DNA from 3 places in the Rossellomorea sp. NRS-1567 genome. Region 3 is predicted to be linked to each of the others. Evidence: a T-box and tRNA genes for the amino acid it is inferred to sense, from the RefSeq annotation. Region 3 holds a T-box; the other regions hold tRNA genes.
What was found. A T-box is a leader RNA that pairs with one kind of tRNA and senses whether it is charged. The one in region 3 lies ahead of serS (serine--tRNA ligase), so its partner is inferred to be a tRNA-Ser.

Region 1 (2,250 bases), on a different contig from region 3:
ACCCGCATATAATATTGTGATGGTCGGGAAGACAGGATTCGAACCTGCGACCCCTTGGTCCCAAACCAAGTGCTCTACCAAGCTGAGCTACTTCCCGCTAGAAAAGCATATGTATTACTATGAGTATGAAACACTCGCTTGTAGAAATAAGATGGCGCGCCCGAGAGGAGTCGAACCCCTAACCTTTTGATCCGTAGTCAAACGCTCTATCCAATTGAGCTACGGGCGCAATATGTTTTAAATCCTTTTGGTGCGGCCGAGAGGACTTGAACCTCCACGGGGTCGCCCCCACTAGGCCCTCAACCTAGCGCGTCTGCCATTCCGCCACGACCGCGTTTGAAGCGACAAACACTATTATAACGAGGATACTCTGTTGTGTCAATAGCTTTTCAAAAAGTCATTTCAACAACTTTCAAAGTGCGGGTGAAGGGACTTGAACCCCCACGCCTTGCGGCGCCAGATCCTAAGTCTGGTGCGTCTGCCAATTCCGCCACACCCGCATAAATGGTTAGATATTTTACTATCGCAAAAAATCTTTGGTGAGCCATGAAGGATTCGAACCTTCGACCCTCTGATTAAAAGTCAGATGCTCTACCAACTGAGCTAATGGCTCTTAAATGGCTGGGCTAGCTGGATTCGAACCAACGCATGTCGCAGTCAAAGTGCGATGCCTTACCGCTTGGCTATAGCCCAATGTTTCGTCAAAAAGTGACGAGGTTTATATATTAACATGTCCAAAAGATTAAAGTCAATAACTTTTTAAAGAAATAATCTGGCGGTCCGGACGGGACTCGAACCCGCGACCTCCTGCGTGACAGGCAGGCATTCTAACCAACTGAACTACCGGACCAGAGTTTTTGCTTTAGCAAAATAACTTTCATTACTCGCGACAGCGAAAATAACTTTCATTACCTTGACGATAGTCAAAATAACTTTCATTATTTGCGCTAGCAAAATGAATTTTCATTAAGTTGCAATAACAAAAATAAAAATGACCCATACGGGATTCGAACCCGTGTTACCGCCGTGAAAGGGCGGTGTCTTAACCGCTTGACCAATGGGCCATGTTCTGAAAGTAATGGCGGAGAAGGAGGGATTTGAACCCTCGCGCCAGTTGCCCGACCTACACCCTTAGCAGGGGCGCCTCTTCAGCCACTTGAGTACTTCCCCATAAAAATGGCTCCGCAGGCAAGATTCGAACTTGCGACCGATCGGTTAACAGCCGATAGCTCTACCACTGAGCTACTGCGGAACGTAAAGTATTCTTTCGCTTAACTCGTCTTATCGACTCTTTAGATTATAATGACTCCGCTATTTATTGTCAACTACTTTCAAACACTTTTCACCAGAAAAAAATGCTCATCATCAGGGGATTAACCACTCAGGATTTTCCTTCCTTCATAATAACTTCCTTCACTAATTTAAGCTTGCCTTTACAACGTCCACACACGTATTTTCTTATATTGATCTTCCTTCTTCTTTTAAACTCCAACCCGCACTTCTGGCACACATAAATCAAATACCTTTTTCTATTATTCACACTCGTTAATATCGAACAATGTCTTGGACCCCCAACTTCATTTAGAAGCCTCTTAAAATCTTCATCTCCATGCTTATATCCTTTACCTTCAATATGCAAATGATAATGACACAACTCATGTTTAATGATTCCTATTAATTCATCCATACCATGCTCGTCCAAATATTTACGATTAATATCGATATTATGACTACCTAACATATACCTTCCCCCAGTGGTTCTTAGTCTTGGGTTGAAATATGCTTTATGAAGGAAAGGCTTACGAAAAGATTGAATAGATATTTTTTCAACAAGAAATTGAAGCTCAGCGTCCGTCATATGAAATCCTTCTTTCTTAATTAGAACATGACAACCTATTATAGCATAAACTAGATATCACCCTTACTGTTTCAGCATGACAAAATACTCCAAGGAATGTCATCACACGGATTCAGCTGGCACTTTCTTAGAGATAAGGAGGTTACCCCATGCCTAACTGGCTTGTGAATCAATTGAGGAGAGCCTATTTTGAGAAGGATCGATATCAAATCAAACTCCTTAATCAATGCTGGTATTTTTACCGTAAGAAGAACAGCTCTTAAGTATGGACATTAATCATACCCCATCCTAAATGGCAAAAAGAGCTGACCTGAGATAGCATTCACTACCCCGCAGTCAGCTCTTACCTGATTATTGAATCATCGTCAATGCGACTCTGCCTTTTTGAACAT
Region 2 (2,250 bases), on a different contig from region 3:
TTTCACATGAGGAATTAATTGCTGAGCTAATTCCTTATAAGAAAGAAACTTACCCGCTTTCTTCTTCCATGTGCCCAAATGCACTTCATAAATCGCCATAGGCTTGTCATAGACCGTCGAACTGGCTCGATCCTCCAGCCACTTCTCATCCTCCCAAGAAAATCCCTGCAGCTCATACACCACGCTTGCAGTATTTGGACGCTTCTCAGATGCAAACCCATATGGATCCGCCTTCAGTTTCTTCAACCCTGATAGAGTGGTAATCTCGTACTTATACGTTTCACCCGATAGATCCCCATCAATGCGAATTGTCCATAAACCTTCGTTATTCCGCCGTGTAAGTTCATACCCGGCTCCATTCCAATGATTAAACGATCCAACCAATGAAACATGTCTTGCTTTCGGTGCCCAAACGCAAAATTCTGTATAGGTCCCAGTGGAATCTCTTCTCACATGAGAACCCATAAACTGATAGGCCTGCTGCAAATTTCCCTCATGAAACAAAAAAACATCATAATCTGATATGGTCATTGCGTTCATCAACTCACCTACATTTTTTCAATCTACTTACTACTTTCTTTCAACTTCATCAAAATCCTCTTTATTATCGTCGCTCAATTACGACAATTTCCTACATACTAATGATAATATGGTTCGCTTTTGGAAAGTCTTACTAAATGGTAAGGTTTACATTGGAAGAACATAGGGGAAACATGTTGAATTCATAGCGAAATTTGTCGAAAGTTTTTTTATTAAAAAAGTGAAATTTTCGGGAAATGCAGAAGGATTCCGGTATTTTGTATCGTTTTTGGCTGGTTGTGAGATTGATGGCGATGTCGAATTGAGGAGTGATTAGGAATGGATGAAAAATCTGGCGGTTGCTTGTTTAGGGTGGATAAACCCTGTTTTATGGGACAATAAAGGAGGAATCATGCATAGTGTAATCTTTGGAGGAGGTAGGGGGCTATTCAATACTTTGAGAAGATTAATGGGGAGATTAAGAGGTGGTTGATGCCTTTTATTCTTCGATGATCACTGACTGAATATCCCCTCACATCTTGCGATTATCGTATTGAAAAATTCGAGCTAATAAGAAGAGTGTAGAAGTTGATAATAAATGTTGGAAAGTCGATAATAAAGTGGCCAAAGTCGATAATATATGGTGGAAAGTCGATAATAAAGTGGTCATAGTCGATAATATATCCCTCGTACAGAAGTAGAAGCATGCTTTCTCATGTAAAACCGCTTATTTTAATCCCGATCTGGCTCCATACTCAATTAAATCGCTTCATTAAGTCATGTTTTTAATTTATTTTTAATAAAATGACCACCAATTTTACTTTGTACAACAAAAAAAGACTATCAAAAATGATAGTCTTTTTTTAGATGACCCATACGGGATTCGAACCCGTGTTACCGCCGTGAAAGGGCGGTGTCTTAACCGCTTGACCAATGGGCCATAATATGGCGGAGAAGGAGGGATTTGAACCCTCGCGCCGGTTGCCCGACCTACACCCTTAGCAGGGGCGCCTCTTCAGCCACTTGAGTACTTCCCCATATTATTGGCTCCGCAGGCAAGATTCGAACTTGCGACCGATCGGTTAACAGCCGATAGCTCTACCACTGAGCTACTGCGGAATAATGAAATGGTGGGCCTAAGTGGACTCGAACCACCGACCTCACGCTTATCAGGCGTGCGCTCTAACCAGCTGAGCTATAGGCCCAAAAATAATTGGAGCGGGTGAAGGGAATCGAACCCTCATCATCAGCTTGGAAGGCTGAGGTTTTACCACTAAACTACACCCGCACTATTTATATAAGAAGATATGGGGCGACTGATGGGAATCGAACCCACGAATGCCTGAACCACAATCAGGTGCGTTAACCACTTCGCCACAACCGCCATAATGTCTTCAAATAAAAAATGGTGGCTCAGGACGGAATCGAACCGCCGACACATGGATTTTCAGTCCATTGCTCTACCAACTGAGCTACTGAGCCTTACTTAGAGTATAATATTTAATTATGAACCATAATCTTACAAAAAGAAAATGGCGGTCCGGACGGGACTCGAACCCGCGACCTCCTGCGTGACAGGCAGGCATTCTAACCAACTGAACTACCGGACCAGAGTTTTTTGACGTTAGTCAAAATAACTTTCATTATTTGCGTAAGCAAAATAGGTTTCATTACCTTGACGTTAGTCAAAATAACTATCCATGCGTGACTCATCAAGGATTATCCTATCCT
Region 3 (2,250 bases):
CATATGAATTATTGTTAGAAATTAAAGAAAACGGACGTTTACCTGTTGTAAACTTTGCTGCAGGCGGAATTGCAACACCAGCCGATGCGGCTCTTATGATGGAATTAGGGGCTGACGGAGTATTCGTAGGTTCTGGTATCTTCAAATCAGAAAACCCTGAGAAATTTGCAAAAGCGATCGTAGAAGCGACAACTCACTATCAAGATTACAAGTTGATCGCAGAGCTTTCTAAAGAGCTTGGTGTAGCAATGAAGGGAGTAGAAATTTCTTCTATTTTACCTGAAAACCGTATGCAAGATCGTGGATGGTAAGGTGTGATTCTATGTTGAACATCGGTATATTAGGACTTCAAGGTGCTGTCAGGGAGCATGTTCGTTCAATCGAAGCTTCTGGTGCCAAGGCAGTCGTCATTAAGCGTGTGGAGCAGCTGGAAGAGATTCAAGGGCTGATCATGCCAGGTGGGGAAAGTACAACTATGAGAAGGCTGATCGATCGATATGACTTTATGGAGCCGTTAAGACAATTTGCGGCAGCCGGGAAGCCGATCTTTGGAACATGTGCAGGATTGATCCTCTTAGCGAAGCACATTGTCGGATACGACGAACCTCACCTTGGTGTGATGGACGTAACAGTGGAACGTAATTCCTTTGGGCGTCAGAAAGAAAGTTTTGAAGCGAATCTTTCGATTGCTCATATTGGAGAAGGATTCAATGCCGTCTTCATCCGTGCTCCCCATATCGTGGAGGCGGGAGAAGATGTTGAAATCCTGGCTAAGCATAATGAACGGATTGTTCTTGCACGCCACGGGCAATTCCTCGGTTGCTCTTTCCATCCTGAATTAACGGACGATCACCGCTTGACGTCTTTCTTCGTTGAGATGGTGAAAGAAAGCATGGAAAAAACAATCGCATAATTCTATTGCAAAATGGAAAACATTGTAGTAGATTATGAAATAACCAATAAACATTTAAATCGTTGATAGGAAATAGTAGTAAAGAAGGCTTGCTTAAGAGAGTCGGTGGCTGGTGAGAATCGACGCAAGAGCTTTATGAATCCATCCTAGAGTGAAGTACTGAATGAAGTAGGTATTTTCGGTGATTCCGTTACCATCTCTTAAGAGGAAGGTGCTTAGCGTCTTCAACTAGGGTGGCAACGCGGAAACCTCCGTCCCTTTTACCAGGGATGGGGGTTTTTTATTTTTTTATAAAAAAGGAGAGAATCTCATGTTAGACATTAAGTATTTACGTAATAATCTGGAAGATGTGAAAGCCCGTCTACAGCACCGCGGTGAGAACCTGGAGGATTTCGATAAATTCGAAGAGCTTGATAAGAGAAGAAGAGAGCTGCTTGTGGAAAGTGAAGAATTAAAGAGCAAGCGAAATGACGTATCCCAGCAGATTGCAGAGCTGAAGAAAGAGAAAAAGGATGCGGAGGACCTGATTGTTGAAATGCGTGAAGTTGGGGCCATGGTGAAAAAACTGGATGATGAACTACGAGGAATTGAAGAGGAGTTAGAACGTATCCTGCTTTCCATTCCTAACATTCCACATGAAACGGTACCGGTTGGTGAAACCGAGGATGATAACGTAGAGGCCCGCAAATGGGGAGAGATTCGTGAGTTTAATTTCGAGGCACAGCCTCACTGGGACATTGCAACAGGCCTTGGGATCCTGGATTTCGAACGTGCCGCCAAAGTGACCGGAAGCCGTTTTGTTTTCTATAAAGGGTTAGGGGCCAGACTTGAAAGAGCCCTGATTAACTTCATGATGGATCTCCACATGGATGAGCATGGGTATACAGAAATGATCCCTCCATTCCTCGTGAATAGAGCGAGTATGACGGGAACAGGTCAACTTCCTAAGTTCGAAGAGGATGCGTTTAGAATCGAAAGTGAGGATTACTTCCTGGTTCCTACAGCAGAAGTGCCTGTAACGAACTATCACCGTGATGAAATCATGAAGGGTGAAGAGTTACCCGTAAGCTATGTGGCGTACAGTGCCAACTTCCGTTCTGAAGCTGGATCTGCCGGTCGTGATACACGTGGTCTAATCCGTCAGCATCAATTCAACAAAGTTGAGCTGGTTCGCTTTGTGAAACCTGAAGACTCTTATGATGAGCTTGAGAAGCTGACTGGCCATGCTGAAAAAGTTCTTCAGTTACTGGGCTTACCATACCGTGTGTTATCTATGTGTACAGCGGATTTAGGTTTCACCGCTGCCAAGAAATATGACATTGAAGTCTGGATTCCAA

Region 1: it encodes a tRNA-Ser, which carries the amino acid that the T-box ahead of serS (serine--tRNA ligase) is inferred to sense. The anticodon was not compared.
Region 2: it encodes a tRNA-Ser, which carries the amino acid that the T-box ahead of serS (serine--tRNA ligase) is inferred to sense. The anticodon was not compared.

The regions. Positions count from the first base shown of each region.
Region 1 is NZ_JBITPL010000006.1:102-2,351, forward strand. It holds tRNA gene ACIFOD_RS03900 (tRNA-Gly) at 1-6, opposite strand, end outside; tRNA gene ACIFOD_RS03905 (tRNA-Pro) at 21-97, opposite strand; tRNA gene ACIFOD_RS03910 (tRNA-Arg) at 153-229, opposite strand; tRNA gene ACIFOD_RS03915 (tRNA-Leu) at 249-334, opposite strand; tRNA gene ACIFOD_RS03920 (tRNA-Leu) at 419-500, opposite strand; tRNA gene ACIFOD_RS03925 (tRNA-Lys) at 538-613, opposite strand; tRNA gene ACIFOD_RS03930 (tRNA-Gln) at 619-693, opposite strand; tRNA gene ACIFOD_RS03935 (tRNA-Asp) at 774-850, opposite strand; tRNA gene ACIFOD_RS03940 (tRNA-Glu) at 993-1,064, opposite strand; tRNA gene ACIFOD_RS03945 (tRNA-Ser) at 1,080-1,170, opposite strand; tRNA gene ACIFOD_RS03950 (tRNA-Asn) at 1,178-1,252, opposite strand; gene ACIFOD_RS03955 (SprT family protein) at 1,382-1,858, opposite strand; gene cmpA (cortex morphogenetic protein CmpA) at 2,008-2,121, shown strand; gene ACIFOD_RS03965 (Tex family protein) at 2,210-2,250, opposite strand, start outside.
Region 2 is NZ_JBITPL010000011.1:1,806-4,055, reverse strand. It holds gene glgB (1,4-alpha-glucan branching enzyme) at 1-531, opposite strand, end outside; tRNA gene ACIFOD_RS07000 (tRNA-Glu) at 1,388-1,459, opposite strand; tRNA gene ACIFOD_RS06995 (tRNA-Ser) at 1,466-1,556, opposite strand; tRNA gene ACIFOD_RS06990 (tRNA-Asn) at 1,564-1,638, opposite strand; tRNA gene ACIFOD_RS06985 (tRNA-Ile) at 1,648-1,724, opposite strand; tRNA gene ACIFOD_RS06980 (tRNA-Gly) at 1,734-1,807, opposite strand; tRNA gene ACIFOD_RS06975 (tRNA-His) at 1,828-1,903, opposite strand; tRNA gene ACIFOD_RS06970 (tRNA-Phe) at 1,926-2,001, opposite strand; tRNA gene ACIFOD_RS06965 (tRNA-Asp) at 2,053-2,129, opposite strand.
Region 3 is NZ_JBITPL010000021.1:7,516-9,765, forward strand. It holds gene pdxS (pyridoxal 5'-phosphate synthase lyase subunit PdxS) at 1-311, shown strand, start outside; gene pdxT (pyridoxal 5'-phosphate synthase glutaminase subunit PdxT) at 323-913, shown strand; T-box leader at 967-1,175, shown strand; gene serS (serine--tRNA ligase) at 1,224-2,250, shown strand, end outside.